4 regions of the Bacillus tequilensis genome follow, and region 4 is predicted to be linked to each of the others. Evidence: riboswitches for the same ligand, from Rfam matches in the RefSeq annotation. Region 4 holds a riboswitch; each other region holds the start of a gene.

Region 1 (7,141 bases), 620 kb from region 4:
AAATTAGCCCATTTCAATCGAGAACGTGTTCCAGAACGTGTTGTTCACGCCAAAGGCGCAGGCGCTCACGGATATTTTGAAGTGACAAACGATATAACAAAATACACGAAAGCCGCTTTCCTATCTGAAGTCGGCAAACGCACACCGTTGTTCGTCCGTTTCTCAACAGTTGCCGGTGAACTTGGCTCGGCTGACACAGTTCGCGATCCGCGCGGATTTTCTGTTAAATTTTATACTGAAGAAGGAAACTACGACATCGTCGGGAACAATACACCGGTATTCTTCATCCGCGATGCGATTAAGTTCCCTGATTTCATCCATACACAAAAAAGAGATCCAAAAACACACTTGAAAAACCCTACAGCTGTATGGGATTTCTGGTCCCTTTCACCAGAATCACTGCACCAAGTGACAATTCTGATGTCTGATCGCGGAATTCCTGCGACACTTCGCCACATGCACGGCTTCGGAAGCCATACATTCAAATGGACAAATGCTGAAGGCGAAGGCGTCTGGATTAAATATCACTTTAAAACAGAACAAGGCGTGAAAAACCTTGATGTCAATACGGCGGCAAAAATCGCCGGTGAAAACCCCGATTACCATACAGAAGACCTTTTCAACGCAATCGAAAACGGTGACTTCCCTGCATGGAAACTATATGTGCAAATCATGCCTTTAGAAGATGCAAATACGTATCGCTTCGATCCGTTTGATGTCACAAAAGTGTGGTCCCAAAAAGACTATCCGTTAATCGAAGTCGGACGCATGGTTCTAGACAGAAATCCAGAAAACTACTTTGCAGAAGTAGAACAAGCGACATTCTCACCTGGAACACTCGTGCCCGGTATTGATGTTTCTCCGGATAAAATGCTGCAAGGCCGGCTGTTTGCTTATCATGATGCACACCGCTATCGTGTCGGCGCAAACCACCAAGCGCTGCCAATCAACCGCGCACGCAACGAAGTGAACAACTATCAGCGTGACGGACAAATGCGCTTTGACAACAATGGCGGCGGATCAGTTTATTACGAACCTAACAGCTTCGGCGGTCCGAAAGAGTCACCTGAGGATAAACAAGCAGCATATCCAGTACAAGGAATCGCTGACAGCGTAAGCTACGATCACAACGACCACTACACACAAGCCGGCGATCTCTATCGTTTAATGAGCGAAGATGAGCGCGCCCGCCTTGTTGAAAATATCGTGAACGCTATGAAGCCTGTAGAAAAAGAAGAAATCAAACTTCGCCAAATCGAGCACTTCTACAAAGCGGACCCCGAATACGGAAAACGCGTGGCTGAAGGCCTTGGATTGCCGATTAAAAAAGATGCTTAATAGAGATGCAAAAACCCGCTGTCATTAGCGGGTTTTTTTATACTTGTTACGCACTGCCGTATGCTTCTCATCAATCTTCATATAAATTTCCTCCATGAGCTCCGCACTGTTCATAATCTCTCGTTTGTTTTTTTCGATCAGAAGCTCCAGCGGCAAAATCTGATTTCCGTATGTTTTTCGCTTCTTGAATCGTTTTCTCCCCTTCTCTTTTTTGATTCCCATCACTGTTCCCTCCTTTTTCATACAAAAAGGCCCTTATCTAAAAGATAAGAGCCTTCGGTGTCCCGATCGGCATATGCTGGAAATGTAGATTAGATCTATTAAAACGCAATCCATTTCGCCTGTCAATCTATTATGTATACAGCCGGCTGCCTTGATTCACAAATTCTTCGGCTTTTTCTTTCATCCCCTCTTGGATCGCATCCGAGTCACTCAGCTTTTTAGCCTTCGCATAATCCCGAATATCCTGAGAAATTCTCATGCTGCAGAACTTCGGTCCGCACATGGAACAGAAGTGAGCGGTTTTAGCTCCTTCTGCCGGGAGGGTTTCATCATGATATTCAAGCGCTCTTTCCGGATCAAGAGACAAATGAAACTGGTCCCGCCAGCGGAATTCAAAGCGGGCTTTTGATAACGCATCATCTCGGATTTGCGCTCCGGTATGCCCTTTTGCAAGGTCCGCAGCGTGCGCAGCAATTTTATATGTAATGACTCCTTCACGAACATCATCACGGTTTGGCAGCCCCAAATGCTCCTTTGGCGTTACATAACAAAGCATCGCTGTCCCATACCAGCCGATCATCGCCGCTCCGATCGCTGAAGTAATATGGTCATATCCCGGCGCAATATCTGTCGTCAGCGGTCCCAATGTGTAAAAAGGCGCTTCTTTGCAAATGTCCATTTGTTTATCGACGTTCTCTTTGATTTTATGCATCGGAACATGTCCAGGACCCTCAATCATCACCTGAACATCATGCTTCCAGGCAATTTGCGTCAGTTCTCCAAGAGTCTCTAATTCAGCAAACTGCGCCTCGTCGTTAGCATCTGCAATTGATCCGGGGCGAAGCCCATCTCCAAGAGAAAACGCAATATCATACGTTTTCATGATTTCACAGATTTCTTCAAAATGAGTGTATAAAAAGCTTTCCTGATGATGAGCCAGACACCACTGAGCCATAATCGCTCCTCCGCGTGACACGATTCCCGTTGTCCGTTTGGCGGTTAATGGCACGTACCGCAGCAAAACACCCGCGTGAATCGTAAAATAATCCACTCCCTGCTCTGCCTGCTCGATCAGCGTATCGCGATAAATCTCCCACGTTAAATCCTCCGCTACGCCGTTTACTTTTTCAAGCGCCTGATAAATCGGAACCGTTCCCACAGGCACAGGGCAATTGCGGATAATCCATTCACGCGTCGTATGAATGTCTTTTCCGGTAGAAAGATCCATCATCGTATCCGCTCCCCAGCGGATGGCCCACGTCATTTTTTCGACTTCTTCTTCGATAGATGACGTAACTGCTGAATTCCCGATATTCGCATTAATCTTCACATGAAAATTCCGGCCGATAATCATCGGTTCACTTTCAGGATGATTAATATTTGAAGGAATGATCGCCCGGCCGCTGGCTACCTCGTCTCTTACAAATTCGGGAGACACATGCTCACGTATTGCGATAAACTCCATCTCAGGCGTAATGATGCCTTTTCTGGCATAGTGCATTTGAGTGACATTTTGGCCCTCTTTCGCCCGCAGCGGCTTCCGCTGCAGCCCTGGATAGCTTATATTTGGATTTGCCTTTTTATAACCGTTATCTTCTGGTTTTATAGCTCGGCCTTCATATTCTTCAACATCGCCGCGCTCATTGATCCACTTTTGCCGGAGCGGCTTTAATCCTTCTTCAATATTAATCGTCACATCAGGATCTGTGTACGGCCCGCTTGTATCATAGACACGCACAGGCGCGTTTTTCTCTTCACCGAACGATCCTGTCGTCGGACTCAATTCGATCTCCCTCATCGGCACTTGGATGTCCGAAGTTGAACCCTCCACATATACTTTCTTGCTCCCCGAAAAACTCGACATAATGGAAATATTGGCTTGCTGCACTGAATTGTTTTGCATACTTATCCTTCCCCTCTCTTCGTTTGAAAGGACAAAATCAAGCCCATAACCAGCACAAAAAACCGGATTCAAATGAATGAACCCGGTTACAGTCAGAAAGTAACATATTATTGCCCAGCACGACAATAATAAAAGCAATTCCTCTACTTCCCCACGCTGGTACGAACCAGATCAGGTCCAAAGGGTTAAGAAGCTTACCTTCTCTCTCAGCCCGAAAGCGGGCACCCCCAGTAACTATTGATTTCGGACTCATCTTAACATAAAAGCATTCGAATAAAAAGAGGAATTTATAAAATATTCAGCTAATTCAACCCAAATATTTGACCGGCAGCGGGGTTTCCATGATTTCATGTTCACCCATCATCACCCGATATGCCTTTGCAACCAGTCTTGAACTCACTGCCTGAAACAGCTGATCATCTATGAAATGCAGAGCTGCTCCATCGTCCGCCGCATAGCCATCGCACAAAAACCCGTTAGCTATCAGCTGGTGGTATATCGGTCTTCGATCCTTTTCGCCGTCATAGTGAGGACAAAAGCTCCCTTGCAAAAACCCTAAACTTTTCATACTGGTCAGCGGCCCGGCGGAATCCGTCACACCTTCTTCAAACCAGCAGATCGCACCGGCACTTACTCCAGCTAAAATGACATCGTTCTTCCATGCTTCTCTGAGGATGAGATCCAGCCCCCACTCCTTCCACAACACAAGCATATTCCGCGTATTTCCCCCGCCGACATAAATCACGTCCTTTTCCATAAGAAAAGAAATTAAATCTGTTGACGGCGGCTTAAACAATGACAAATGAGACGGCACACAATCTAGTGATTGAAATGCAGTATAAAACCGCTGCACATAATTTTGAGAATCACCGCTCGCCGTCGGCAAAAAACAAATACGAGGCGACTTCCGCTCTGATTGATTGATGATATATTGATCGAGTGACAAATGGTCCGGCTCCATCGAAAACCCTCCGCCGCCCATCGCAATAATCTGTCTCATCATCCTACCCCCTGGAAACATTTGTTGTTCATTATAGCATTTTGTATAAATGCAGGGTAAATCCTTTCTGAACAGGGGAATCTACAAAATAAAGTCCACCTGACATTAATAGGAGATGAAGCCATTGAACGATTTCTCAGGCCAGATCATACCTGTAACAGTTCTTGATTGCTTAACAACAATCAAAACCAGCATTAAAAAGTATACTGCCGCAATAAAAGAAACCGCAAACCCGGGCCTTAGAACAGCGTTGCATGATCAATTAGATGCAGCTGCCCATCTGCATGGTGAACTGTCAGAATTCCTCTTGGAAAAAGGGTGGCTCATAGATAAACAATTTCAAATCGATTCGCTTTTATCTTGCAGAGAACTGGAACAAAGTCATACAAAAAAGACGATGTCTTGAGACACCGTCTCTTTATTTTATTGCTCCACTCTTCTTAAAGCCTCATTTACCGTTTCTTTTATAAACGCGTCTTCACCGCTTAATCGCTCTAAATTGAGATCGCCGTTTCTCAGTCTTTCAGAAATATTGTTTATATCCTCCTCTACCGTAATTTGCAGCTCACCGGCCAAAAACATTCTGTGTAATTCATCAGCAACCATACGTTCTTTATCCAATTCAATCCGCTCCTTTGCTTTCCATATTATTCTTAGTCTGTCCGAAAGCGGACAAATAATAGGAAAAAAGTATGAATCAAATGAATCTTTTTTCCTCCTTCTTACGTATATCTGTTGAAAAAAAGAAAAAGGGGAAATCTAACATGTCATTTTTTAAAAAGCTTGCGGCAAGTGCAGGAATCGGTGCCGCAAAAGTAGATACAATTTTAGAGAAAGACGCATACTATCCAGGAGAAGAAGTAAGAGGAACTGTCCATGTCAAAGGCGGGAAAATCTCTCAGGACATCCGCTATATTGATTTACAGCTTAATACACGGTACGTCATTGTAAAAGATGATGAAGAGCACCGGAAATACGCTACAATCCATTCTTTCCGGGTCACTGGTTCATTCACCATCCAGCCTGGAGAAGAGCATCAATTTCCGTTCTCATTCACCCTCCCTCTTGATACACCGATCACTGTAGGGAAAGTAGAGGTCGCCGTGGTGACAGACCTTGATATCCAAGGCGGTATCGATAAATCCGACCATGACCGCATTTTCGTTGAAGCACATCCTTGGATGGAAAGTGTGCTGGAAGCAATCGAAAACCTAGGCTTCCGCCTTAACGAAGCAGACTGTGAACAAGCGCCTTACTTCCGGCGCCGCCTACCGTTCGTTCAAGAATTCGAGTTCGTTCCGACTTCCGGATATTATCGTCAGATGCTTGATGAATTAGAGCTCATTTTCCTTTTAGACGAAGACGGTTTGGAAATCATTTTCGAAGTCGACCGCAGGGCAAGAGGACTGCGAGGATGGCTGGAAGAGATGTATAATGACAGAGAACAGCTCGTACGAGTCCGCTTCAGCCAATCAGAGCTTGAAGATACAGAAGAGCTTGAAGAGGTGCTAGGAGAGATCATAGACCAATACGCTGAGTAAATGAAAAAAAGAGCCTCAACTAGAATGGGCTCTTTTTCTTTGATAAAATAAAAAAACTCGTTTATATAAAACGAGTTTTCAGTATACCGGTGGTCGGGGTCGAACCGACACTCCAGAAGGAACACGATTTTGAGTCGTGCGCGTCTGCCAATTCCGCCACACCGGCAAGTTTTTCGTCGTATCTAACCGACGTCTATAAATATATCATGGTTCTTGTAATATGTCAACGTATTTCAAAAAAGTTTTTTTGGAAATATAAATTAAAGAGTGTTAGAAAGTTCTTTATCATCAATGTGTCATAACTTAGCCAGTTATGATAAATCTAAGCAATAAAAAAATGATCTACTTCAGTAGATCATTAATGTGATTAGTTATAATGACAAAACGCAAACACCAATTTCAACTTATCATGTAAGTAAAATTGGTGCCGAGGGCCGGACTTGAACCGGCACGGTAGTCACCTACCGCAGGATTTTAAGTCCTGTGTGTCTGCCAATTCCACCACCCCGGCAATAAGAAGGCGACACCCGGATTCGAACCGGGGATAAAGGTTTTGCAGACCTCTGCCTTACCACTTGGCTATGCCGCCATAATTGGAGCGGAAGACGGGATTCGAACCCGCGACCCCCACCTTGGCAAGGTGGTGTTCTACCACTGAACTACTTCCGCATCTTAAGGAACTTAATACATAATATGCAGTTAATATAAAAAATGAGACTGGGCTAGCTGGATTCGAACCAACGCATGACGGAGTCAAAGTCCGTTGCCTTACCGCTTGGCTATAGCCCAATGATAATATGGGGCGATTGATGGGAATCGAACCCACGAGTGCCAGAGCCACAATCTGGTGCGTTAACCACTTCGCCACAACCGCCATAATCTCAAGATGTCATAAATTTGGCAGGGGCAGTAGGAATCGAACCCACACCGGAGGTTTTGGAGACCTCTGTTCTACCGTTAAACTATGCCCCTATAAATGGTGGAGGGGGGCAGATTCGAACTGCCGAACCCTGAGGGAGCGGATTTACAGTCCGCCGCGTTTAGCCACTTCGCTACCCCTCCACAATGTTTTTTGAAAAACAGTGCCGGCAAGAGGACTTGAACCCCCAACCTACTGATTACAAGTCAGTTGCTCTA
Region 2 (7,141 bases), 340 kb from region 4:
TCATCATCACCCTTGTTAAAATCGCGTTATGTTTTTTAAAACATGTGGTTCTGTTCTTTGATTGAGAACTGGAATAACCCTGATCAAAAAAGGAGGTTCTGATTATGGCCCATACATCTGTTGCATCTTTAGTTGTTGTACTTATCGTTGCATTTTTGACACCTATCCTTCTACATCGGTTTAAACTCAGCATCCCGGTTGTTGTTGCTGAAATCATTATGGGGCTGATTATTGGAAAAAGCGGTCTTAATTTAGTTGTGGAGGGTGATACATGGCTCCAGACACTTTCGATGCTCGGATTTATCTTTTTAATGTTTTTAAGCGGACTTGAAATTGATTTTTCATCGTTTGAGAAAGGAAAGAAAAAGCAGCTTTTGCCGAACGGCAAGGAAGCGCCTCATACGTTTGCTGCGGCATCTGTTATTTTTGCCGGTATTTTTATTTTATCATTGCTCTTGTCCTATGGGTTCGTCCTGGCTGGATTTATTCAAAATGCTTTTTTAATGACGCTTATTATTTCAACGATTTCGTTAGGCGTTGTCGTTCCAACGCTGAAAGAAGAACGGATCATGAATTCAAATATCGGCCAGATTATTTTGCTCGTTGCTGTTATTGCGGATTTGGCTACGATGATTCTTCTTGCAGTTTTTTCTTCTTTATACGGAGAGGACAGCGGGAACATGTGGCTCTTGATGATTCTGTTTGTTGCCGGAGTGGTGCTTTACTTTTTCGGCCGGGTCTTTAAACATCGCTCTTTTGTTCAATCTATGTCAAAAGGGACGGTCCAGATCGGGACGCGTGCCATTTTCACGTTAATCATCGTGCTCGTTGCCCTTTCTGAATCACTTGGGGCAGAAAATATTCTCGGCGCTTTCTTAGCGGGTGTTCTCGTTTCCCTTCTTTCACCAAACAAAGAGCTTGTTCAGCAGCTGGATTCATTCGGCTACGGGTTCTTAATACCGATTTTCTTTGTAATGGTCGGTGTGAAGCTGGATATTTGGACTCTTTTCCAAGATAAAACCATTTTAATCATGATTCCGCTTCTGCTACTGGCGCTGTTAGTCAGCAAAATCATTCCTGTCCTGTACTTAAAGAGGTGGTATGATAACCGAACCATTTTCGCGTCTGGTTTCCTGCTGACATCAACGCTTTCGCTCGTGATTGCCGCTGCGACAATCGGACAGCAGCTTCACGTGATTAGTGCGAATATGTCAGGCGCGCTAATTTTAGTAGCCGTTATTGCAAGTATTTTTACGCCGATCTGTTTTAAAAAATTGTACAAACGGGAAGAGCAGCCGGAGGAGAAAAAGACGATTACGTTCATCGGCGCCAATCAAATGACTTTGCCTGTTACACTTGAGTTGCCGGAGAACGAGTATGACGTGCGGGTTGTTCATGTCTATCAGGAAAATGCTGAGGAAAAGCTGTCAGACTCAGTATTTACAGTTGAAACGATTTCTGATTATGAGCTTGAAACCCTTGATTCGCTCGGTATTTTTGATGCTGATATCCTTGTGGTGGCGACAGGGAATGAAGACATGAATACGGACATTGCATTACGTGCAAAAGAAAAAGGTACAGAAAGAGTCATTGCCAGCGTTGGATCGCCGGAGAATGAAGCAGCTCTGAAGGAGCAGGGAATCAGTATTTTTTCTATTCTGCTGTCGACCAAAACGCTGCTTCGTGCGCTGATAGAAGCGCCTGGTGTCATGAAGCTTCTCACGAATCAGGAGTCTTCGCTGTATCAAATTAATATGGAAAACAGCACATACGACGGTGTCATATTACGGGAATTCCCTTTAACAGGCGACGTCATTTTTGTCAGGATTTTCAGAGGGGTCGACAGCATTGTTCCTCATGGGGATACAAGGCTGAAGCTGGGAGACCGCTTAATTGTTACCGGATCCAGGGGGTATGTAACGGATCTTAAGAAAACATTGGAAGGATAAATCTTGACCAAATAGGGATTCGTGTTAATATAGAGGTGCAGAACAATTCAATATGATTCGTATAACCACTAGGGGTGTCCTTCATAAGGGCTGAGATAAAAGTGTGACTTTTAGACCCTCATAACTTGAACAGGTTCAGACCTGCGTAGGGAAGTGGAGCGGTATTTGTGTTATTTTACTATGCCAATTCCAAACCACTTTTCCTTGCGGGAGAGTGGTTTTTTATTTTTCAGACAGGGGGAATGATGTGTGAAGTTTTCAGAAGAATGCCGCAGTGCAGCCTCAGAATGGTGGGAGGGGAGCTTTGTTCATCCGTTCGTTCAGGGAATCGGTGACGGAACGCTTCCCATTGACCGTTTTACATACTACGTGCTTCAGGATTCTTATTATTTAACGCATTTTGCGAAGGTACAGTCATTCGGTGCCGCTTATGCAAAAGACCTTTATACAACGGGGCGGATGGCGAGCCACGCCCAAGGTACATATGAGGCGGAAATGGCGCTTCATCGCGAGTTTGCGGAGCTGTTGGAAATCAGCGAGGAAGAGCGCAAGGCGTTTAAGCCGTCTCCTACGGCATACTCTTATACATCCCATATGTACCGTTCGGTTTTGAGCGGGAATTTTGCTGAGATCTTAGCGGCCCTGCTGCCATGCTACTGGCTGTATTACGAGGTTGGGGAGAAATTGCTGACGTGTGATCCAGGGCATCCGATTTATCAGAAATGGATCAGCACATATGGCGGTGACTGGTTCAAACAGCAGGTTGAAGAGCAAATCAATCGTTTTAATGAGCTGGCGGAAAACAGCACGAAAGAAGTGCGCGCCAAGATGAAAGAAAATTTTGTGATTTCCAGCTACTATGAATATCAATTTTGGGGAATGGCCTATCAAAAAGAAGGCTGGTCTGAAAGCGGTATAAAAGAAGAGGTGGAGGAATGTGGAGCTTCACGCCATAACGGATGACTGCAAGCCGGTTGAAGAGCTGGCAAGAGCGGTGATCGCTATTCACAATGAAGTTGATTTTATTCACATTCGGGAACGGTCAAAAACGGCGGCTGACATTTTGAAACTGCTTGAGCTTATTTCTAAAGGCGGGGTAGACAAACGAAAACTGATCATGAATGGGCGAGTGGATATTGCGCTTTTTTCCACGATTCATCGCGTGCAGCTGCCAAGCAGCAGCTTTTCGCCGAAGCAGGTCAGAGCCAGATTTCCTCACCTTCATATCGGGCGGTCGGTGCATTCGTTTGAGGAAGCGGTTCAAGCAGAAAAGGAAGACGCAGACTACGTGCTGTTTGGCCATGTGTATGAAACGGATTGTAAAAAGGGTCTTGAAGGCAGAGGGATGTCATTGCTGTCAGATATAAAACAGCGGCTTTCCATCCCGGTTATCGCGATCGGCGGAATGACGCCGGACAGATTAAGAGATGTAAAACAAGCAGGAGCAGACGGCATCGCAGTGATGTCAGGAATATTTTCCTCTGCTGATCCTTTGGAAGCTGCCAGACGATATTCCCGTAAGCTAAAGGAGATGCGCTATGAAAAAGCATTATGATGCAGTTGTCATTGGAGGCGGCATAATCGGTTCCGCCATTGCTTACCATTTAGCAAAGGAAAACAAAAGCATCGCATTGTTTGAAAGCGAAACAATAGGCGGCAGAACAACAAGTGCTGCTGCCGGAATGCTGGGCGCCCACGCCGAGTGCGAGGAACGTGACGCGTTTTTTGATTTCGCCCTGCACAGCCAGCGTCTGTACAGAGGTCTTGGTGAAGAGCTTTACACATTATCTGGTATTGATATCAGGCAGCATAACGGCGGCATGTTTAAGCTTGCGTTTTCTAAAGAAGATGTGCTGCGGCTGAGGAAGATGGATGACTTGGATTCTGTCAGCTGGCATACCAAAGATGAAGTGTTAGATAAAGAGCCGTATACGTCTGATGACATTTTCGGAGCATCTTTTATTCAGGATGATGTGCACGTAGAGCCTTATTTTGTTTGCAAGGCATATGCGAAAGCAGCGAAAGCGCTCGGGGCGGAGATTTTTGAGCATACGCCCGTTCTGCATGTCGAACGTGACGGTGATGCGCTGTCCATTGAGACACCGAAGGGTATCGTGTGGGCGGATCATGTCGCGGTTGCCAGCGGGGTATGGAGCGGGATGCTTTTTAAACAGCTCGGGCTGAACCATGCATTTTTCTCTGTGAAAGGGGAGTGCCTGTCCGTGTGGAACGATGATATCCCGCTGACAACAACACTTTACCATGACCATTGCTATATCGTACCGAGAAAAAGCGGCAGACTGGTTGTCGGTGCGACGATGAAGCCGGGTGACTGGAGTGAAACACCGGATCTTGGCGGATTGGAATCGATTATGAAAAAAGCAAAAACGATGCTGCCGGCCATTCAGAATATGAAGGTGGATCGTTTTTGGGCTGGACTGCGGCCGGGGACAAAGGATGGGAAACCGTACATCGGCAGACACCCCGAGGACAGCCGTATTGTATTTGCGGCGGGCCATTTCAGAAATGGGATTCTGCTTGCTCCGGCAACGGGTGCTTTGATCAGTGATCTCATCATGAATAAAGAGGTCAATCAAGACTGGCTGCACGCATTCCGAATTGATCGCAAGGAGGCGGTTCACATATGATGCTACAGCTGAACGGTAAAGACGTGAAGTGGGAAAAAGACACAGGTACCATTCAAGACCTGCTGGCGTCTTATGAGCTTGAAAATAAAATTGTCATCGTTGAAAGAAATAAAGAAATTATCGGCAAAGAACATTATCACGAGGTTGAGCTTTGTGATCGCGATGTCATTGAAATTGTCCATTTTGTAGGAGGCGGATGAGCATGTTAACAATTGGGGGCAAATCATTCCAATCAAGATTGCTGCTGGGCACGGGGAAATACCCATCGTTTGAAATTCAAAAGGAAGCGGTGGCTGCTTCCGAGTCTGATATTTTAACATTTGCTGTGCGGAGAATGAACATTTTTGAAGCGTCTCAGCCTAATTTTCTGGAACAGCTTGATTTATCCAAATATACGCTGCTACCGAATACTGCAGGCGCTGGCACAGCAGAGGAAGCGGTCCGGATTGCAAGGCTGGCGAAAGCGTCAGGTCTTTGTGACATGATTAAAGTCGAAGTCATCGGCTGCAGCCGTTCCTTGCTGCCTGATCCTGTTGAGACATTAAAAGCGTCTAAACAGCTTCTTGAAGAAGGCTTTATTGTGCTCCCGTATACGTCTGATGACGTTGTATTAGCGAGAAAACTGGAGGAGCTCGGCGTTCATGCCATCATGCCGGGTGCGTCTCCGATCGGGTCGGGACAGGGAATCTTAAATCCTTTGAATCTGTCATTTATTATTGAACAGGCGAAAGTGCCGGTCATCGTGGACGCCGGCATCGGATCGCCGAAAGACGCGGCATACGCAATGGAGCTCGGAGCGGACGGCGTACTCCTCAATACGGCAGTATCTGGCGCAAATGATCCTGTGAAAATGGCTCGTGCCATGAAGCTAGCGGTCGAAGCAGGACGCCTTTCTTATGAGGCGGGACGCATTCCGCTTAAGCAATACGGAACGGCAAGCAGCCCGGGAGAAGGTATTCCTGTATGACGGTCAGGTATTCCAGACAGGAGCTGTTTACTCCGATCGGCCTATCCGGTCAGAAAAAATTGAAAGAAGCGCGCGCTGTGATTATTGGCGCCGGCGCGCTTGGAACAGCGAGTGCGGAAATGCTGGTGAGAGCGGGAGTCGGTTCTGTGAAGATTGCCGACAGAGACTATGTTGAATGGAGCAACCTGCAGCGCCAGCAGCTGTATACAGAGGATGATGTCAGAAAAGAAATGCCGAAAGCGGCCGCTGCTGAGCGTCGCCTCCGTTCGATTAACAGCGAAGTCGATGTGACGGGCTTTGTCATGGATGTGACAGCCGAAAATATCTTCGAGCTGATTAAAGGCGCTTCCATCATTGTGGATGCGGCAGATAATTTTGAAACCCGCCTGATCGTAAATGACGCTGCAGTAAAAGAAGGAATTCCTTTTCTTTACGGTGCCTGTGTAGGAAGCTATGGCCTCACCTTTACGGTAGTACCGGGAGCGACCCCCTGCCTGCATTGCCTGCTCGATACTCTTCCGATAGGCGGAGCGACATGTGACACAGCCGGCATCATCAGTCCGGCTGTTTTGCAGGTAGCGGTCTTTCAAGTGACAGACGCGCTGAAGCTGCTGACGGGAGAGGAGTGCGAGCCGGTGCTGCGCTCCTTTGACTTGTGGAAAAATGAGCGTTCAGAGGTGAGAGCGGCTGGTCTCAAACATGACGCATGTCCAAGCTGCGGCACGAAGGATTTTCCGTTTTTGTCATATGAGAACCAAACAAAAGCGGCTGTATTGTGCGGCAGGAACACAGTGCAAATCAGATCTTCCTTTACAAAAGAAGCGGATCTTGACGTGCTTGCCGGACAGCTGAGACAGGCCGGGCTTGAAGTAGCTGCGAATCCGTATTTAATTTCCTGCCGCTCGGATGATATGAAAATGGTGCTGTTCCGGGACGGCAGAGCGTTAATCCATGGAACGAATGATATTGCCCGGGCAAAGTCCATTTATTATAAATGGATCGGGTAATAAAAGGAGTGTAGTGTAATGAGTATCTATAAAGCATTGACAATCGCCGGCTCTGATTCAGGCGGCGGCGCAGGGATACAGGCAGATATTAAAACCTTCCAAGAGCTTGACGTTTACGGTATGTCTGCGATTACGGCGGTAACCGCCCAAAATACGCTTGGCGTCCATGGAGTGTATCCGCTGACCGCAGAGGCGCTGAGAGAGCAAATTGATGCTGTTGCCGAGGATTTGAGACCGGACGCTGTAAAAACAGGGATGCTCTGGAATGCCGAAATGATCGAAGAAGTGGCGAGGAAAATTGATGAGTACGGGTTTAGCCGTGTGATTGTTGATCCGGTTATGATTGCAAAGGGCGGGGCATCCTTGCTGCGTGATGAATCAGTTGCTGCCTTAAAGGAGCTGCTCATTCCAAGAAGCTACGCGATTACGCCGAATATCCCGGAAGCAGAAACACTGACAGGAATGACAATCAGCTCGCTGGATGATCGGAAAAAAGCGGCGGAGGAGCTCGTCGAGATGGGTGCGCAGCATGTGATTATCAAAGGCGGGCACCAGCCTGAGGACAATCAC
Region 3 (7,141 bases), 210 kb from region 4:
CCTGTAAAACCTTTCGATTCCATCGCGAGCGCCGTCCGTTCCGCTTTTCTGATAGCGCTTGCCAAAAGCGGGATGGTATACCGCTTTAACGCGCTGATTTTTTCGATGAAGCCGCTTTCCGCTGCTCCTCCTCTAATTTGATGAGCCTGCTGGATCAGCCGGACCTCATCCTTTAAGAGCGGAAGAAAACGAAAGCCTGCAATGACGCCATAAGCAAGCTTTGGTGAGAGCTTGCACTGCTGAACAAGGCTCAGCATAAATAAAATCGGATCAGTTGTAAAAACAAACATCATCGACAAGGCGGAAAAGCACAAAATACGAAACCCGAGAGAGATGCCGACAGACACATTATCGCTGTTGATCGAGATAGGGCCGGCTTGAAACAAGAAATTATCCGGAGTTGTCGGCACCTTGCCAAAAACAGCGGCTGTCCACACGCAACCGAATGCCAAAATCAAAAACGGAATCGTAAACAAGAACCATTTTTTCAATGGGATTCTGGCAGCCGTTAGGACACCCGTAATGATGATGATATAAAAACACGCAGGGGTGTACGGGTTGTAAATAAACGACAGCATGACGACACAGGAAAAAACGGCCGCCGCTTTCACTGTCGGATTAATGAGATGTAATGACTGCATCATCACGCACCTCCTCTTGATATGCCATCCATTCATATAAGAGGGGAAGAGTGAGCTTCGCTTTTTGGACAAGTGCTGTTTCCTCAGAAAATAACCGTGCTGGAGATCCGTCAAAGGCCAGGCTTGTATCGTGAAGCACGAGCACGCTGTCGGCATACGAGGAGACCAGCTCCATATCGTGTGTAATCATAAGGACAGCGGTTCCTTCTTGTTTGATCTTCTGAATCATGTCCATGCATTCAGCCGCCGTGCGGGCGTCCTGGCCAAAGGTTGGCTCGTCTAACAATAAAACCTTTACGTCATGCATGAGCATAGTCGCGACACTCAAACGCCTTTTTTGCCCTTGGCTGATCGCGAAGGGATGATGGTCAGCCAAATGTGCAAGACCGAAACGATGCAGCAGGTGCCGCGCTTTTTTCTCAGTTTCAGTGCTTGCTTTCTGGCCGAACAGCAGCTCATCATACACCGTATCGGCGACAAACTGATGTTCCGGATTTTGAAAAACAAATCCCATTCGTTTACGCAATTCATTTTCTTTATACGCTTGCAGCGGCTTATCATATAGAAAAATCTTGCCGCTTTTCGGCTTTAAAAGACGGGCGAGGACAGATAAGAGTGTGGATTTTCCAGTGCCGTTCGGGCCGACAAGCGCCGTCAAAGAGCCTTCGCACAATGAAAAGCTGATGTCTTTGAAAATCGCCTGCTGTCCTCTTGCGAACGAAAGGCAGCTGACTTCAAGCACACTCTTCCCGGAAGGAGCTTCATTTATTTCAGGATAGCCGGCAGGAAAAGGCTCATTGAACAATGATTCTTTTGATAAAGAAAACGGCATACGGAGCTTTTCCTGAAGATCACATCCTTTAGGAATCGCGATGCCCAATTCCTTTAAGGTCTTTGCTTCATGCTGAAATAGATCTTTCGTCCGGCCATCCAGCGCTTTTTTTCCTGATTTGTCCAGCACGATGGTTCTCTCAATCCAAGGCGTCCATTCATCAAGCTGGTGCTCAATGACGAGGAGGCTGAAGCCTTTTTCCCGCTGAAGCTCCTTCATCATGTGAACGAACTCCCGCGCTGAATAAGGATCTAAAAGGGAAGTCGGTTCATCTAGCATAATAAGCTCAGGCTCCATCGCTAAAATACAGGCGAGAGCCACTTTCTGCTTTTGTCCTCCTGACAGAGTGGATATCGTTTTTTCTTTTAAATCGGTAATACGCAATTTTTCTAAAACAGCATTGATTTTCTTCGTCATCTCTTCTTTCGGAATCTGCAGATTTTCCAGCCCAAAAGCGATTTCGTCCTCCACCGTCAGCATGCAAAACTGCTGATCAGGGTCCTGAAAGACGATCCCGGCACGCTGAGCAATGGATTCGGTACCTGTAACCGGCTTTTGAAACAGGGAGACATGCCCGGACTGTATGCCGTCGCAAGCCTCAGGGTAAAGGCCGTTTAAACAAAGGGCGAGCGAACTTTTTCCGCACCCGCTTGGGCCCAGCAATAAAGCGCATTCTCCTTTATGAAGTTCAAACGAAAGGTTTTGAAAAACCGGTTTCTCGTCTTCTTCATAAGAGAAGCTGAGTTTGTCAACCTTCAGGAGTTCATTAAAGGCTTGCATGTTCTGATGCCCGCTTCCGTTTCTTTTTCAGTTCCTTTCCGAGCGCCATTCCGTTTAATACACCTGTATAAGCGAGAGAGTCGCTGACAGCCTTTCCGAGAAGCCCCGCAAGCAGTGCACCGGAAATCAGACGAATCACAAGCATAATGAGAAGATAAGTTGGTGAATAGGCTGCATAGCCGGAAACAAAGAGATCGTAAATAAAGCTGGCTGCCGAAGATCCCATTCCAGCCAGCAGAAGGACAGGCAGAGAGTATGCTTTCCAGCGTGTCGCGAGAAAAACTGCCTCAGCCCCGAGACCTTGAACGATGCCGATAACGATGACCATCGGGCCAGACGGGTTTCCCAGCAGGCACTCAACGAGCGCTGCAATCATTTCAGAAACGAGCGCCGCACCCGGTTTTCGAATCATATAAGCGGCAATGACAGAAACGATAAACCAAATGCCGTAAATCGGTTCATAAGCGATTGGCCCGAACATACCGGCAAGCACGTTTCCGAAATGCGTAAATAATAAATAAACAACGGCAAAAACGATACTGATAACGGACATGATGACAATTTCTTTTACTTTCCAGCTTTTCATGTTATCCCTGCTTCCTGTTTTTTCTTGATGGACTGTTAGCCGAAAAATTCACCGTCATGGTTACGTGGTTTGTTTGCTGTTCAGCCATGCGGAAAACAGTTTCCAATGTTCTGAATACGTCATGCGCATCCCCGTCAAGCTCGCTCGCGTAATGGACACCCTGTACAAAGGTGCCTTGGGTTTTTGCGATGTCGACAGCCTTCAAAATCAATCCCATATAATCCGGCTCATTCATTGGATAAAGGGCAAATTGGCATGGCGCTTCCGCGTTCAAGCCTCGGACAGCATCTTCATTGACACGCTTATCGTCTTTGAAAAGATATGTATCTCCCTGTGTATCGCCCGGGCATCCGATGGAAAACGTGCCGTTCATAACGATGTGCTTTTCGCTGTTCGCCGCATAAAGGTAAATGGCCTTGGCAGCGTCGAAAACATGATCAATCGATCCGCGCAAGACTGTACTGATATGGTCAGTTTTCGTCCAAACCTTGGATGTATCTGTTTTTTTCAGAGCAGACTTGATCACACTGATAAAATCATCCGTCATCGGATATAAAGAGAAGCGAAAACCGGCGATTCTGCTTGTACCGCAAATATGCTCCATTTCTAAATGCCTCCTGTTTTTTAGGATGAAATAAAAAAACTGCATATCCTAAGGGAATATGCAGTCATAGATCGATTAAGCGCACAAAAAATACACCATTCGGTCAACCTGCACTTCCCCACGCTGGTATTATCCAGATCGGGTCATAAGGGATCAAAGCGCGTTTCTCCCGCGCTTTATCTCAGCCAAAACAGCACCCCTAGTGCTTTCCGTATGCAATTTTTTATTTGACATCATCATAGATGATAAGAATCATTTTGTAAACAATGAAATGATTTTTTCATATAGGGGCAGGAGAGAATGATCACATTTGGGGAAATGCTCCATATTAATTGTCAAAAAATCGCCAGCGTGCTTTAGCTTGAATTGGAATATGAAGGATACAGCGTTACTGTTAAACAAGGTGATAACCCCTAAACTTAAGCTGTTTTAGGATTTTGTCAACAATCTAAAACCCCGCTGCATGATAAGAACCTTTCTTTTGGACAATCTAATGGGAAAAGGAGGCGAAACACATGGAAAAGAAAGAGGAGCAATACATCAATCAGGCTGAATTTGTCCCTCATCCGACGAAGGAAGGAGAGTATGCTTTATTTCTTCACGAATCATATCATTTGCTCTCGGAAGATGATGAGACACAAACAACAGAATAAGGGCTTAGGCCCTTGTTTTGTTCCGTAATTGTAATGAAAGCGCATTTATACTTTTTTGAGTTGACACAGCTTGTTTTTTTCTGTAATCTCAGTGTGTCAATTCAATTAGGAACTTCGTTAGGTGAGGCTCCTGTATGGAGATACGCTGCTGCCCAAAAATGTCCAAAGACGCCAATGGGTCAACAGAAATCATCGACATAAGGTGATTTTTAATGCAGCTGGATGTTTGATCCTATGCCATACAGTGCTAAAGCTCTACGATTGAAGGCGCCCGCACGCTTTTTTGCCGTGCTTCTTTCTCCTTCAATCCCGAAGGCTTTTTTTATGCCCTTAAAATGAAGTTTACAAAAGGAGGTGCGGAGTATGGATTCTCCCCATTCGAGTCAATCTGAAGAAGTACCCATATACTATGACAGCAAGACAATTGATTACACGATGAGGAGACAATCTGCCGCACCTTCTGGCGAGGCCGGCATGTCTCCGTAGAGGAGGTACGAGTCCCGATGGTTCAAAACATGACCTATGACGAACTCATTTTACGTATCATTATTTTATTGCGAGACGGAAAAATCAGGGATTTCAGAAGCGTTATTGATGAGCTGCAGCCCTATGATATGGCGTTTATTTTTAAAGAAATGCCGGAAAAACACCACGCCCGCTATTTATCTTATTTAACTGTAGATGATATTACTGATATGATCGGGGAGCTGGAACGCGAATTTCAGCTTGTCGTCTTAAATAAAGTCGGTAAAACAAGAGCAACACTGGCGATGAACAAAATGGACAACGATGATCTCGCTCAATTGCTTGAAGAAATGGACGAAGAACTGAAAGAACAGCTTTTGTCCAGCATGGAAGCGTCAGAGTCAAAAGCTGTGCAGCTTTTGATGAATTATCCGGCTGACTCAGCGGGACGCATGATGACAAACCGGTATGTGTGGATTCCTCAGCATTATACTGTTAAAGACGCGGTCGTCAAACTGAAAAGCTTTGCTGAAATCGCTGAATCGATCAACTACTTATATGTGATCAATGAAAGCAAACAGCTGGTGGGTGTCCTTTCCTACCGTGATTTAATTCTTGGCGAACCTGAAGAAAAGGTGCAGGATTTAATGTTTACCCGCGTTATTTCAGCAGGCGCTCTTCAGGATCAGGAAGAGGTTGCCCGTCTGATAGAACGTTACGATTTCTTGGCGATTCCGATTGTGGAAGAAAACAATGTGCTTGTCGGCATTGTAACGGTCGATGATATTATCGACGTCGTCATTCGGGAAGCTGATGAGGATTATGAGAAATTTGCCGCTTCCGGTAAAGACATCACTTTTGACACAAAGGCTTACGTCGCTGCATACCGGCGTCTGCCATGGCTGATTTTACTCTTGTTTATCGGACTGATTTCCGGAAGCATTATCAGTTATTTTGAAGATGCGCTGCAGCAGGTTGTCGCGCTGGCGTTTTTCATGCCGATGGTGTCAGGGATGACAGGAAATACAGGAACGCAATCACTCGCGGTTGTTATCCGAGGCTTGTCTAAAGAAGAAATGAACAAAAAAACGATTGTCCGCCTGATCCTTCGGGAGTTTAGAACAAGTATATATATCGGAGCGGTTTGTTCTGTTCTGATTGCGATTATCGCCATCTTATGGCAGGGGAACGCGCTTTTAGGATTTGTTGTCTCCTCTTCATTGCTCTTTACGTTAATTATCGGCACGATGTCAGGAACGATTATCCCTATTATTTTGCACAAACTGAAAGTAGACCCGGCAATCGCTTCAGGACCGCTGATTACAACGCTAAACGATATTTTGTCTTTATTAATTTATTTCGGCATTGCCACTGCATTCATACACTCATTATAAATGACAAAAGTCCGTCTCAATTGCGAGCCGGACTTTTGTCATTTACCTGTTTTTGTACCGAAAGTGAGCATTAAGCTGCCCCTCCAGCATTTTTTTCCGCACTTGCGGATCGTTTTTCAACATCTGTTCTTTTTTGCGCATATCCTTTAAAATCTCTGCCGTCTGTACGCCATCTTCACGTTTATTGGCAATATCCATCAGCCTCTCCACATCGGCAAAAGAATATTTTCTCGTGCCCCTTGAGGACCGCTGCGGATAAATGAGCTTCCGTTCCTCATAATACCTGATCTGTCTTACGGACAATCCTGTCAATTCACTCACAATTCCGATTGAAATCACTTTTTTGTCTTTATAAGAATGATCTTCTGTGGTCATTTTTCCACCCCTGGCTGTCTTTTGATAATAGTATATAAAAAACAAAGAGAAAAAACCTGACGCTTGTCATATTTTCTAACATCAAATAGAAGATTTTTGAAAAAACACGGCAGAAAAATTAACAAGAATAATGCATCACACACAAGCGCGTTTTATCCTTTATGTAACGAATAACTGAGGAGGAAGGATAATCATGGAGGAAGAAAAAGCAGTCTCACTGGCTAAGGAAATTATAGAATTGGATATCAAACGTGATGAAATGCTGGAGACGTTTATGCAGCTTGCCGGAGAACATGCTTTTCAACTATTGAGATCGGTGCAAAACGGACTGTACCGAAAATCTTCGTAAACATAAATTCTTTACATTAGATTCATACCACGTTCATGAAAATGAAGTATCTTGTGTATAGGATACCTCAAAATGAAGGAGGGCGCTATGAGTAATTTATTGAAATCCGCTTTAGAAAAAGAACGAAGCCATTATGCTGAAAAACTCTTTCAAATCGGAGTTTATAATAAAGAAGTCATGAACAAAATGACGATTTCCGAACTGCGAAAAGAATACGCGTATTTCTTCCGCAGCATTGTAAATGACAAAAAATATCCTTATACAAGATAATGTATAAGGATTTTTTGCTTTCAGAAGGAATCTCTCGAATTATAGCGAATACGTATAGTAAGGGACTGAACTCTTATTATATGTAAGGGTTTTCATTATTTTTTTATAAAAATCCTATATACGAGGTAGATATGATGAGATTATCGTTTAACGAAGAAGAAGTTGAGCGTGCGATGAATTTGTACAAAGTTT
Region 4 (7,141 bases):
GCCACAACGATGTGTTTGAAGCCGGAAAGCTCCTGTATGAATGGAATGACTTCTTCTTTTTTCATGCCGTGCTTAGAAGGTTCAAGCGAGGTATTGACCTGCACAAAGCATCGGACAGTACCTTCAGCACGTTTTTCAATTTCTTTCGCTAATGAGAGCCGGTCTAAGGAATGGATATAGGAAACAGAATGGACGACAGCTTTTGCTTTTCTTGATTGCAGACTGCCGATAAAATGCCATTCCGGATTCCCTTTGATTATTTCCTGTTTGCGGAGCAGTTCCGCATCCCTGTTCTCTCCGAGGCAGGTGATGCCCGCATCCACTGCCTCCTGTGCTCTTTCAGGCGATACATATTTTGTGACTGCTATAACCGTAACTTCATCGGAGCTGCGGCCCGATCTGTTACATGCTTCGTTTATTCGCTCGTTTATATGTCGTAATTGATCAGCAACACGCACGATCTTTTATGCCTCCTTCATTCCGATAAAGGACATCATCCGTCCAGTTTTCCCCTGATCGCGGCGGTGAGAATAGAAAAGAGACGGCTCACTTTCCGTGCATAAAGCGCTGACAGAAATCTGTTCATTTGCCAAACCGCTATCGATCAGTATAAGCCGGTTCAGCTCTTTCAGATCAAGCTGATATTGTGCCTGTCCCGTCTGATTCACGGCACGGTCTGCTGAAATCGGCAATGCCCGGACAGCATCCATAACACGGTCGTCTACTGTATAGCATGCCCCGCTGATAGACGGCCCAATAACTGCATGAATATCTGAGAGATTTGACCCTTCCTTCTCAGTCCATTGCTTCACCATTTCTCTGCCAATCTGTTTGACGGTGCCTTTCCACCCGGCATGGGCGACCCCGACAAGCGATTTAACCGGATCATAAAAGAAAAGAGGCACACAATCAGCAAAGCATAATGCCAAGAACACATTTTTTTCATTTGTGTAAAGCCCGTCCGTTGCTTTTAGAGCCGTGTGATACTCACGTGCGCCTTTTCCACTATCCCTCTGCGTCACTTTCTGAACGCGGTTATCATGTGTCTGATCAGCAAATACCCAAGACTGCAAATCAATATTAAACATATCGGCAATATATTCGCGATTTTTAACTACATCTGCATCTTTGTCATGAACGTGCAATCCCGTATTTAACGATTCAAAAGGCTTTTGGCTGACACCGCCGTTTTTTGTCGTAAATCCGGCAATGACTTCCCTATTGTTTTGATTCGTTTTTGTCCAGTCTTGTATCATGAGTGTCGAGGGTGTGGTAAGACTGAATGGGTGATATGTATTCATGATGATCCAACCTTTCGACAAACATTTAAAAAAGCGAAATTTCCCACTTATTTTACCACATCTTTCTGCATTCGTTGAGCGCCGATTTACATATTTCTAAAATGAAATGTGCCGGAAGAATCGAGACTTCCGGCAATTTCCAATCGGCAGCAAACAAGCAGGTTATGTATGCGGTTCATTTAATCGGACCAAGATGACATCTTCCCCGATTTTTACTATATTTCGCCATGGAATGACCAATTCCTCTTCTTTTCCAAAAAATCCGAGAATTTTCCCATTTCCCCCTAGTATGATCGCCTGAATTTTTCCAGTGGTCACATTGATATCAATATCACCAATACTTCCAAGCTTTTTTCCGTTTGAGACATTGACGACATCCTTCACCTGAAATTCTGAAATGCTGATCATTCCATCACGTCCCTTTCCCGTCCTTTTGTTCAAGTATATGAACGGGCAGGCTGAACCTTGTCAGCAAGAAGAAATTTTCATGGCCGCTGTTCTTTTTTACTGCTGCACCAGCTGATGATAAAATCAAGTATGATTTTTGTATACTCTACCAGGTGCTCAATCGCTACCTTCTCGTTCACGGAGTGTGCATTGTGCAGATCGCCAGGGCCGTATATCACGCATGGAATACCGGCATCATACAGCCATCCGCCATCTGTAACCGATTGAGAAACGTCAATAATTGGACACTCCCGTTTCACTTTCTCATGGGAGGCAGTAAGCGCTAAGACGCCCGGGTAGCCATGATCAACTTCCAGTGACGGAAAAATTTCTCCCCTGTCTTCAATTATAGAGGAGCCTCCCCACCTGAAGACAGGGCGGTTTTCCCTAAGCCAAATGTCACTGTCACTCAGCCGATTGATGTAATCTTCTATTTCCGCAGCCACTTGGTCATGGGTTTCATTCGGATAAAAATGGACTGTGATCCACAGCCGGCATTCATCCGCTATAAAAGCCGCATGTCTGCCGCCTTCTATAACAGCCGGGTTAATTGTATTTGTGCCCGGTGTAAAGCCGGGATAACTTTTCATAATGGACCAGTGGCGTTCAAGTTCACCGAGCCCCGCAATGATTTTCGCCATTTTTTCAATTGCGCTTGCTCCGAATGTTCCTCCGCCTGCATGAATCATATTCCGTCTCGTTCCATCATGAAATGTTTGACTGCTTTTAATTTCAATCCAGCCTGTAATGACACCGCCTTGGCCTTGAATATGCATATCGCTCGTATCCGCGACAATTGCAAAATCAGCGTTGTAGCCCCTCTTGCAGCATTCAAGCGTGCCGGCTTCTCCAACTTCCTCCCCGATAACCGATTGCAGAATCAGATCACCGGGAAGTTCAATGCCAGCTTCACGAATCAGTTTGACAGCAAACAGCACACACGCCATCCCGCCTTTCATATCAGAAGCGCCTCGCCCGATTAAGAGACCGTTTTTTTCAATTGGATGGAACGGGGCATGCTCCCATTCTTCATCCTCTTTTACCTCTGCCACATCTACGTGACCATTGATGATCAGGCTATGATAATCTGCTGAGCCAGTTCCCTTTAGGCGGCCTACAACATTGGGATCTCCAGGGTACACATCCCATTTGTCGATCAAGAATCCTAATTTATTTAAAAATCCCGAAATCCATGACTGAATCCCCTCTGTATTTCTTGCAGGAGGAGCAGGTGTTTGATAAGAAATCAGCGTTTTAGCCAGCTGAATAAGCTCCTCCTTTTGTTCTTCCACTTTTTTGAGCAAAGAGTCTATTTGTTGATCCAATCGAATCCGCTCCTATTTCTAAAAATAAAAAGCCGTTTCACATGTTGTGAAACGGCTTAATCAAAACAAACAGAGTCCTTTGTACTCTGCTTTTCACCGCTTCCCTCCGCTGGCATGATCCAGATCAGGTCATAAGGGTTGAGACACTGTCTCTCTCAGCTTCGCAAAGCACCCCTAGGATGAATCGATATGTGTTTGTCAGGCATTTATCGGCTCGGCTCTTGTTAAAAACGGCCGATCCCGGTTCCATAATACATGGATTGGCGTATCAAAAAAAGCAGAAAGTATGTGATCAGTAAGCATTTTCTTTATTTCCCCTGATCTAAAGACCTCTCCCTGTTTTAGCAAAAGGGCTTTGTCAAAGACCGGCAAAATTTCTTCCGCATGATGTGTCACATAAAGGATCGATGGCGCATTTTCTTTGTTTGCAATGTATGTAATCGTATCTAACAGTTTTTCCCGGGCAATAAAGTCCAAACCTGTGACTGGTTCGTCAAGTATCAGCAGCTCTGGATCAGCCATTAGCGCTCTTGCGATCAAAGCTCTTTGTTTTTCTCCTTGAGACAGGGTTTCATAGCGGCGGTCGGCGTATTCAATCGCTCCCAAGTCCTCTAACAAACCAATCGCTTTTTCCCTCGTTTCCGCACTTGGTGTTTCATATAATCCTATCGAAGCGTAAGCTCCGCTCAAAGCAATTTCAAATGCTGAGTCTGCGGGATAAAATTTTTGCTGAAGAGCCGCAGAGACGAGGCCGATTTTCCGTCTGAGTTTCTCCCCAAGCTCCGTTTTGCCAAATTCATGGCCAAGCACCTGCATCTCGCCTGCTGTTGGAAAATAATAAGAACAAAGCATATTTAACAGTGCTGTTTTTCCAGCGCCATTCAGCCCGTAAAGCACCCAATTTTCCTTTTCTTTCACCTTCCAATCAATATCCTTTAATATCCATTTCCCATTTCGTTTTAGTGAGACATTGTCTAGCTGCAAAATCATCTTGAGTTACTCCTTTTATAATTGTTTTAATTTTCGTAAAACTCTGTATGGACTAGGATACCTCATTTTTCCCAAAACGTAAACCGCCCGAAATCAATAGAAAAGCCTTTAAAACAAAAATGTTTTAAAGGCTTTTCATTATTGATGAATGTTCTTATTCATTTGTTTGATAGCCGCTTTTTCAAGCCTGGACACTTGCGCTTGGGAAATACCGATTTCTTCGGCTACTTCCATTTGTGTTTTCCCTTGGAAGAATCGCTTTCTCAAAATCATTTTTTCCCTCTCGTTCAGCCTTCTCATGCCCTCTTTTAAAGCAAGCTCTTCAATCCATTGTGAATCTTTATTGCGCTCATCGCTGATTTGGTCCATCACATAAATCGGGTCTCCGCCGTCGTTATAGATCGGTTCAAATAAAGAGACCGGATCCTGGATGGCATCAAGCGCAAATACGATTTCCTCATGCGGTACTTCAAGAACTTTTGCGATGTCTTCGGCAGTCGGCTCCTTGCTTGTCTCACTAATTAACCGCTCTCTGACCTGAAGTGCCTTGTAAGCGATATCTCGGAGTGATCTTGAGACGCGGATCGGGTTATTATCGCGCAGATACCTGCGGATCTCGCCGATAATCATAGGTACAGCGTATGTTGAAAACTTCACATTGTGGCTTAGATCAAAATTATCAATGGATTTCATTAGTCCGATACAGCCGACCTGAAATAAGTCATCAACATACTCTCCTCTGTTATTAAATCTTTGAATGACACTTAAGACAAGACGCAAGTTCCCGTTTACAAGCTTTTCTCTTGCTGAATCATCACCTTCATCCTGCAGCTGCCGAAACAGCTTTCTCATCTCTTCATTCTTGAGTACTGGTAACTTGGAGGTATCAACCCCGCAGATTTCGACTTTATTTCTCGACACTTTTTTCCCTCCCTACAGGAGCTGCTGTACAACGTTAAGTATCTCCTCGGGTGGGAAAAATATGCACTGCACTCAGACCGAAAAATAATCGAAATTGGGAAATCCCTGTAAAATAAAGGGGTTCTAACCATAAAAATTTTTACACCATTTTGTTGAACTCTTTTCTCAATCTTTTTATAATTCTTTTTTCCAAACGCGAAATATAGGATTGAGAAATTCCCATCATATCTGCTACATCCTTTTGGGTTTTTTCTTCTTCGCCGACTAGCCCAAACCGCAGCTCCATGATTTGCTTTTCTCTTTCATTGAGCTGTTCAAGCGCTTTTTTCAAAAGCTTTTTATCTACGTTAGCTTCTATGTCCTTTGTGATAATGTCGTCGTCAGTGCCGAGCACATCAGAAAGCAAAAGCTCATTTCCGTCCCAATCAATATTTAGCGGCTCATCAAAGGAAACCTCTGAGCGTATTTTGTTGTTTCTCCTTAAATACATCAGGATTTCGTTTTCTATACAGCGGGAGGCATAGGTCGCCAGCTTGATTTTCTTTTCTGGATTGAACGTATTTACAGCTTTGATTAATCCGATGGTGCCGATGCTGATTAAATCCTCTATATTGATTCCCGTATTTTCAAATTTACGGGCGATATAAACAACCAGACGCAGATTGCGTTCAATCAAAATGGCGCGAGCCGCCTGATCGCCGTTTGGGAGCTTCGCTAACAGTACCTGCTCCTCATCCTTAGATAATGGCGGCGGCAGGGCTTCACTCCCGCCTATGTAATAAACTTCATCACTTTTCAGCCCCAGTTTCATCAGCAGCTTATACCAGAGGTGCGTCAATCGCAATTTCAGTTTTTTCATCTTCCTCTCCCTTCTAAATGTCACGCCGTTTGAGTATGATAAGTAACGGACATTTGCGAACTTTATGAAACGTGTTTGATGGCCTTGCCCGAAAGCATTTTCGGATGAATAATCGCATCAAATTCTCCATCTGCCGATAGCTTTGTTGCGCTGATGCCAATTAAACATTTATCTGCAGAAATCATTTCTTCTTTTGTCATAATCGTTACGTGATCCGGTTTTATGCATAATAAAAATTGATTTTGCTGACCTACTCCCCTGTACGGAATCAGCCTCATTTTATCTAAAAAGCGAAACGAATCATCGAGCTGTTGGATGGCTTCCAATGGATCTGTGTTTTTGATGATCATCGTTTCTGCTGCTCCGAATATCGGCTCCAGCTTATCAATGTAAATAATCATAACCGGCGTTTTTGTAAGAGGATCGTACAGCTGATTACCGGAATCAATCAGCCCTCTGACATGAAGTGTTTGGCCTCCCAAATCCGCCTGTACGCTGACTCGTTCCTCATATTGAATGTTTTTTGTTTCAATATCATCAATTCTTCTTTTAGAAAAAAACCATAACGCCGGGAAGCCAGCAACAATAAACAACCAGCTGATTGGGTCTCCAAATCCGGTTTGATTCGTCATCATAACACCATTGCGCACGATCGAATTTGACTGCAGCAAAGAATGGGCTCCAATCATTCCTCCCCCCATTAAAAAAGTGGCAAAATAAAAGGAAAACAAATTTTGAAAGAAATAACGGAATCTCTTAAAGCCAAATGTCACCATCACAATAACAACTGAAAAAGCCAGCTTGCCTGCCGGGTGTTCAACGATCGGCGAAAAAGGAGTAAACATCAAAAGGACAATACTGGAACCGATGAACGCTCCGCCTATCAGTCTTCTTTTTTTCACATGCCGTTTTAAAATAAATGCCGTGAGCAAAAGCAAAAGTGCATCAAAACAAAAGTTTAACAGCCAAATGACATCTAAATAGATTTTCACATCTGACTCCCTTCTTTCTCGCGTCACGCTGTTCCTCTTCTTATTTCATAAGTATAAAGCAAGCTCTGTGGGAAAGTCTGTCAATTAATGTTGAGAGATAAATACAATTTTTAAGGGATATCTGCTTAATTTGTCGAGGAAATAAATGAGAGTATATATGAAAAAGCTGCCTGTGGCGGCAGCTTTTTCATACTTACTTTTTAGTATTGATATAAAGTTTTCCATTCGCTGTTTTTCTCGTTTCATTTCCATAAGCATCACGTGCAATCACTTCTACTTTTGCTCCGTTTGCATTAATAGAAGATG

What was found. A riboswitch is a leader RNA that binds a small molecule or an ion and turns the genes downstream of it on or off. The one in region 4 is predicted to bind thiamine pyrophosphate.
Region 1: linked by a shared signal. The riboswitch ahead of thiC (phosphomethylpyrimidine synthase ThiC) and the one ahead of ylmB (N-formyl-4-amino-5-aminomethyl-2-methylpyrimidine deformylase) in region 4 are both predicted to bind thiamine pyrophosphate.
Region 2: linked by a shared signal. The riboswitch ahead of tenA (thiaminase II) and the one ahead of ylmB (N-formyl-4-amino-5-aminomethyl-2-methylpyrimidine deformylase) in region 4 are both predicted to bind thiamine pyrophosphate.
Region 3: linked by a shared signal. The riboswitch ahead of thiU (HMP/thiamine ABC transporter substrate-binding protein ThiU) and the one ahead of ylmB (N-formyl-4-amino-5-aminomethyl-2-methylpyrimidine deformylase) in region 4 are both predicted to bind thiamine pyrophosphate.

The regions. Positions count from the first base shown of each region.
Region 1 is NZ_CP048852.1:886,481-893,621, reverse strand. Features, by position in the region: gene katA (catalase KatA) at 1-1,338, shown strand, start outside; gene G4P54_RS04710 (FbpB family small basic protein) at 1,363-1,560, opposite strand; gene thiC (phosphomethylpyrimidine synthase ThiC) at 1,691-3,463, opposite strand; TPP riboswitch at 3,595-3,702, opposite strand; gene G4P54_RS04700 (Type 1 glutamine amidotransferase-like domain-containing protein) at 3,771-4,463, opposite strand; gene G4P54_RS04695 (spore coat protein) at 4,588-4,869, shown strand; gene G4P54_RS04690 (hypothetical protein) at 4,887-5,090, opposite strand; gene spo0M (sporulation control protein Spo0M) at 5,228-6,004, shown strand; tRNA gene G4P54_RS04680 (tRNA-Leu) at 6,089-6,170, opposite strand; tRNA gene G4P54_RS04675 (tRNA-Leu) at 6,427-6,515, opposite strand; tRNA gene G4P54_RS04670 (tRNA-Cys) at 6,523-6,593, opposite strand; tRNA gene G4P54_RS04665 (tRNA-Gly) at 6,599-6,673, opposite strand; tRNA gene G4P54_RS04660 (tRNA-Gln) at 6,722-6,793, opposite strand; tRNA gene G4P54_RS04655 (tRNA-His) at 6,803-6,878, opposite strand; tRNA gene G4P54_RS04650 (tRNA-Trp) at 6,903-6,976, opposite strand; tRNA gene G4P54_RS04645 (tRNA-Tyr) at 6,982-7,066, opposite strand; tRNA gene G4P54_RS04640 (tRNA-Thr) at 7,088-7,141, opposite strand, start outside.
Region 2 is NZ_CP048852.1:1,166,681-1,173,821, forward strand. Features, by position in the region: gene G4P54_RS06145 (monovalent cation:proton antiporter family protein) at 105-1,949, shown strand; TPP riboswitch at 2,010-2,118, shown strand; gene tenA (thiaminase II) at 2,199-2,912, shown strand; gene tenI (thiazole tautomerase TenI) at 2,887-3,504, shown strand; gene thiO (glycine oxidase ThiO) at 3,488-4,597, shown strand; gene thiS (sulfur carrier protein ThiS) at 4,597-4,797, shown strand; gene thiG (thiazole synthase) at 4,794-5,564, shown strand; gene thiF (thiazole biosynthesis adenylyltransferase ThiF) at 5,561-6,571, shown strand; gene thiD (bifunctional hydroxymethylpyrimidine kinase/phosphomethylpyrimidine kinase) at 6,590-7,141, shown strand, end outside.
Region 3 is NZ_CP048852.1:1,303,405-1,310,545, forward strand. Features, by position in the region: gene thiX (HMP/thiamine ABC transporter permease ThiX) at 1-644, opposite strand, end outside; gene G4P54_RS06980 (ABC transporter ATP-binding protein) at 619-2,253, opposite strand; gene G4P54_RS06985 (ECF transporter S component) at 2,240-2,839, opposite strand; gene thiU (HMP/thiamine ABC transporter substrate-binding protein ThiU) at 2,841-3,443, opposite strand; TPP riboswitch at 3,542-3,654, opposite strand; gene G4P54_RS06995 (transcriptional regulator SplA domain-containing protein) at 3,959-4,096, shown strand; M-box (ykoK) riboswitch at 4,203-4,369, shown strand; gene G4P54_RS21465 (hypothetical protein) at 4,460-4,582, shown strand; gene mgtE (magnesium transporter) at 4,600-5,955, shown strand; gene G4P54_RS07005 (MerR family transcriptional regulator) at 5,998-6,330, opposite strand; gene G4P54_RS07010 (hypothetical protein) at 6,524-6,679, shown strand; gene G4P54_RS07015 (hypothetical protein) at 6,767-6,949, shown strand; gene G4P54_RS07020 (MarR family winged helix-turn-helix transcriptional regulator) at 7,081-7,141, shown strand, end outside.
Region 4 is NZ_CP048852.1:1,510,877-1,518,017, reverse strand. Features, by position in the region: gene G4P54_RS08070 (YggS family pyridoxal phosphate-dependent enzyme) at 1-458, opposite strand, end outside; gene pgeF (peptidoglycan editing factor PgeF) at 465-1,301, opposite strand; gene G4P54_RS08060 (YlmC/YmxH family sporulation protein) at 1,464-1,709, opposite strand; gene ylmB (N-formyl-4-amino-5-aminomethyl-2-methylpyrimidine deformylase) at 1,787-3,073, opposite strand; TPP riboswitch at 3,158-3,259, opposite strand; gene G4P54_RS08050 (ABC transporter ATP-binding protein) at 3,272-4,063, opposite strand; gene sigG (RNA polymerase sporulation sigma factor SigG) at 4,202-4,984, opposite strand; gene sigE (RNA polymerase sporulation sigma factor SigE) at 5,124-5,843, opposite strand; gene spoIIGA (sigma-E processing peptidase SpoIIGA) at 5,906-6,835, opposite strand; gene G4P54_RS08030 (S8 family peptidase) at 7,029-7,141, opposite strand, start outside.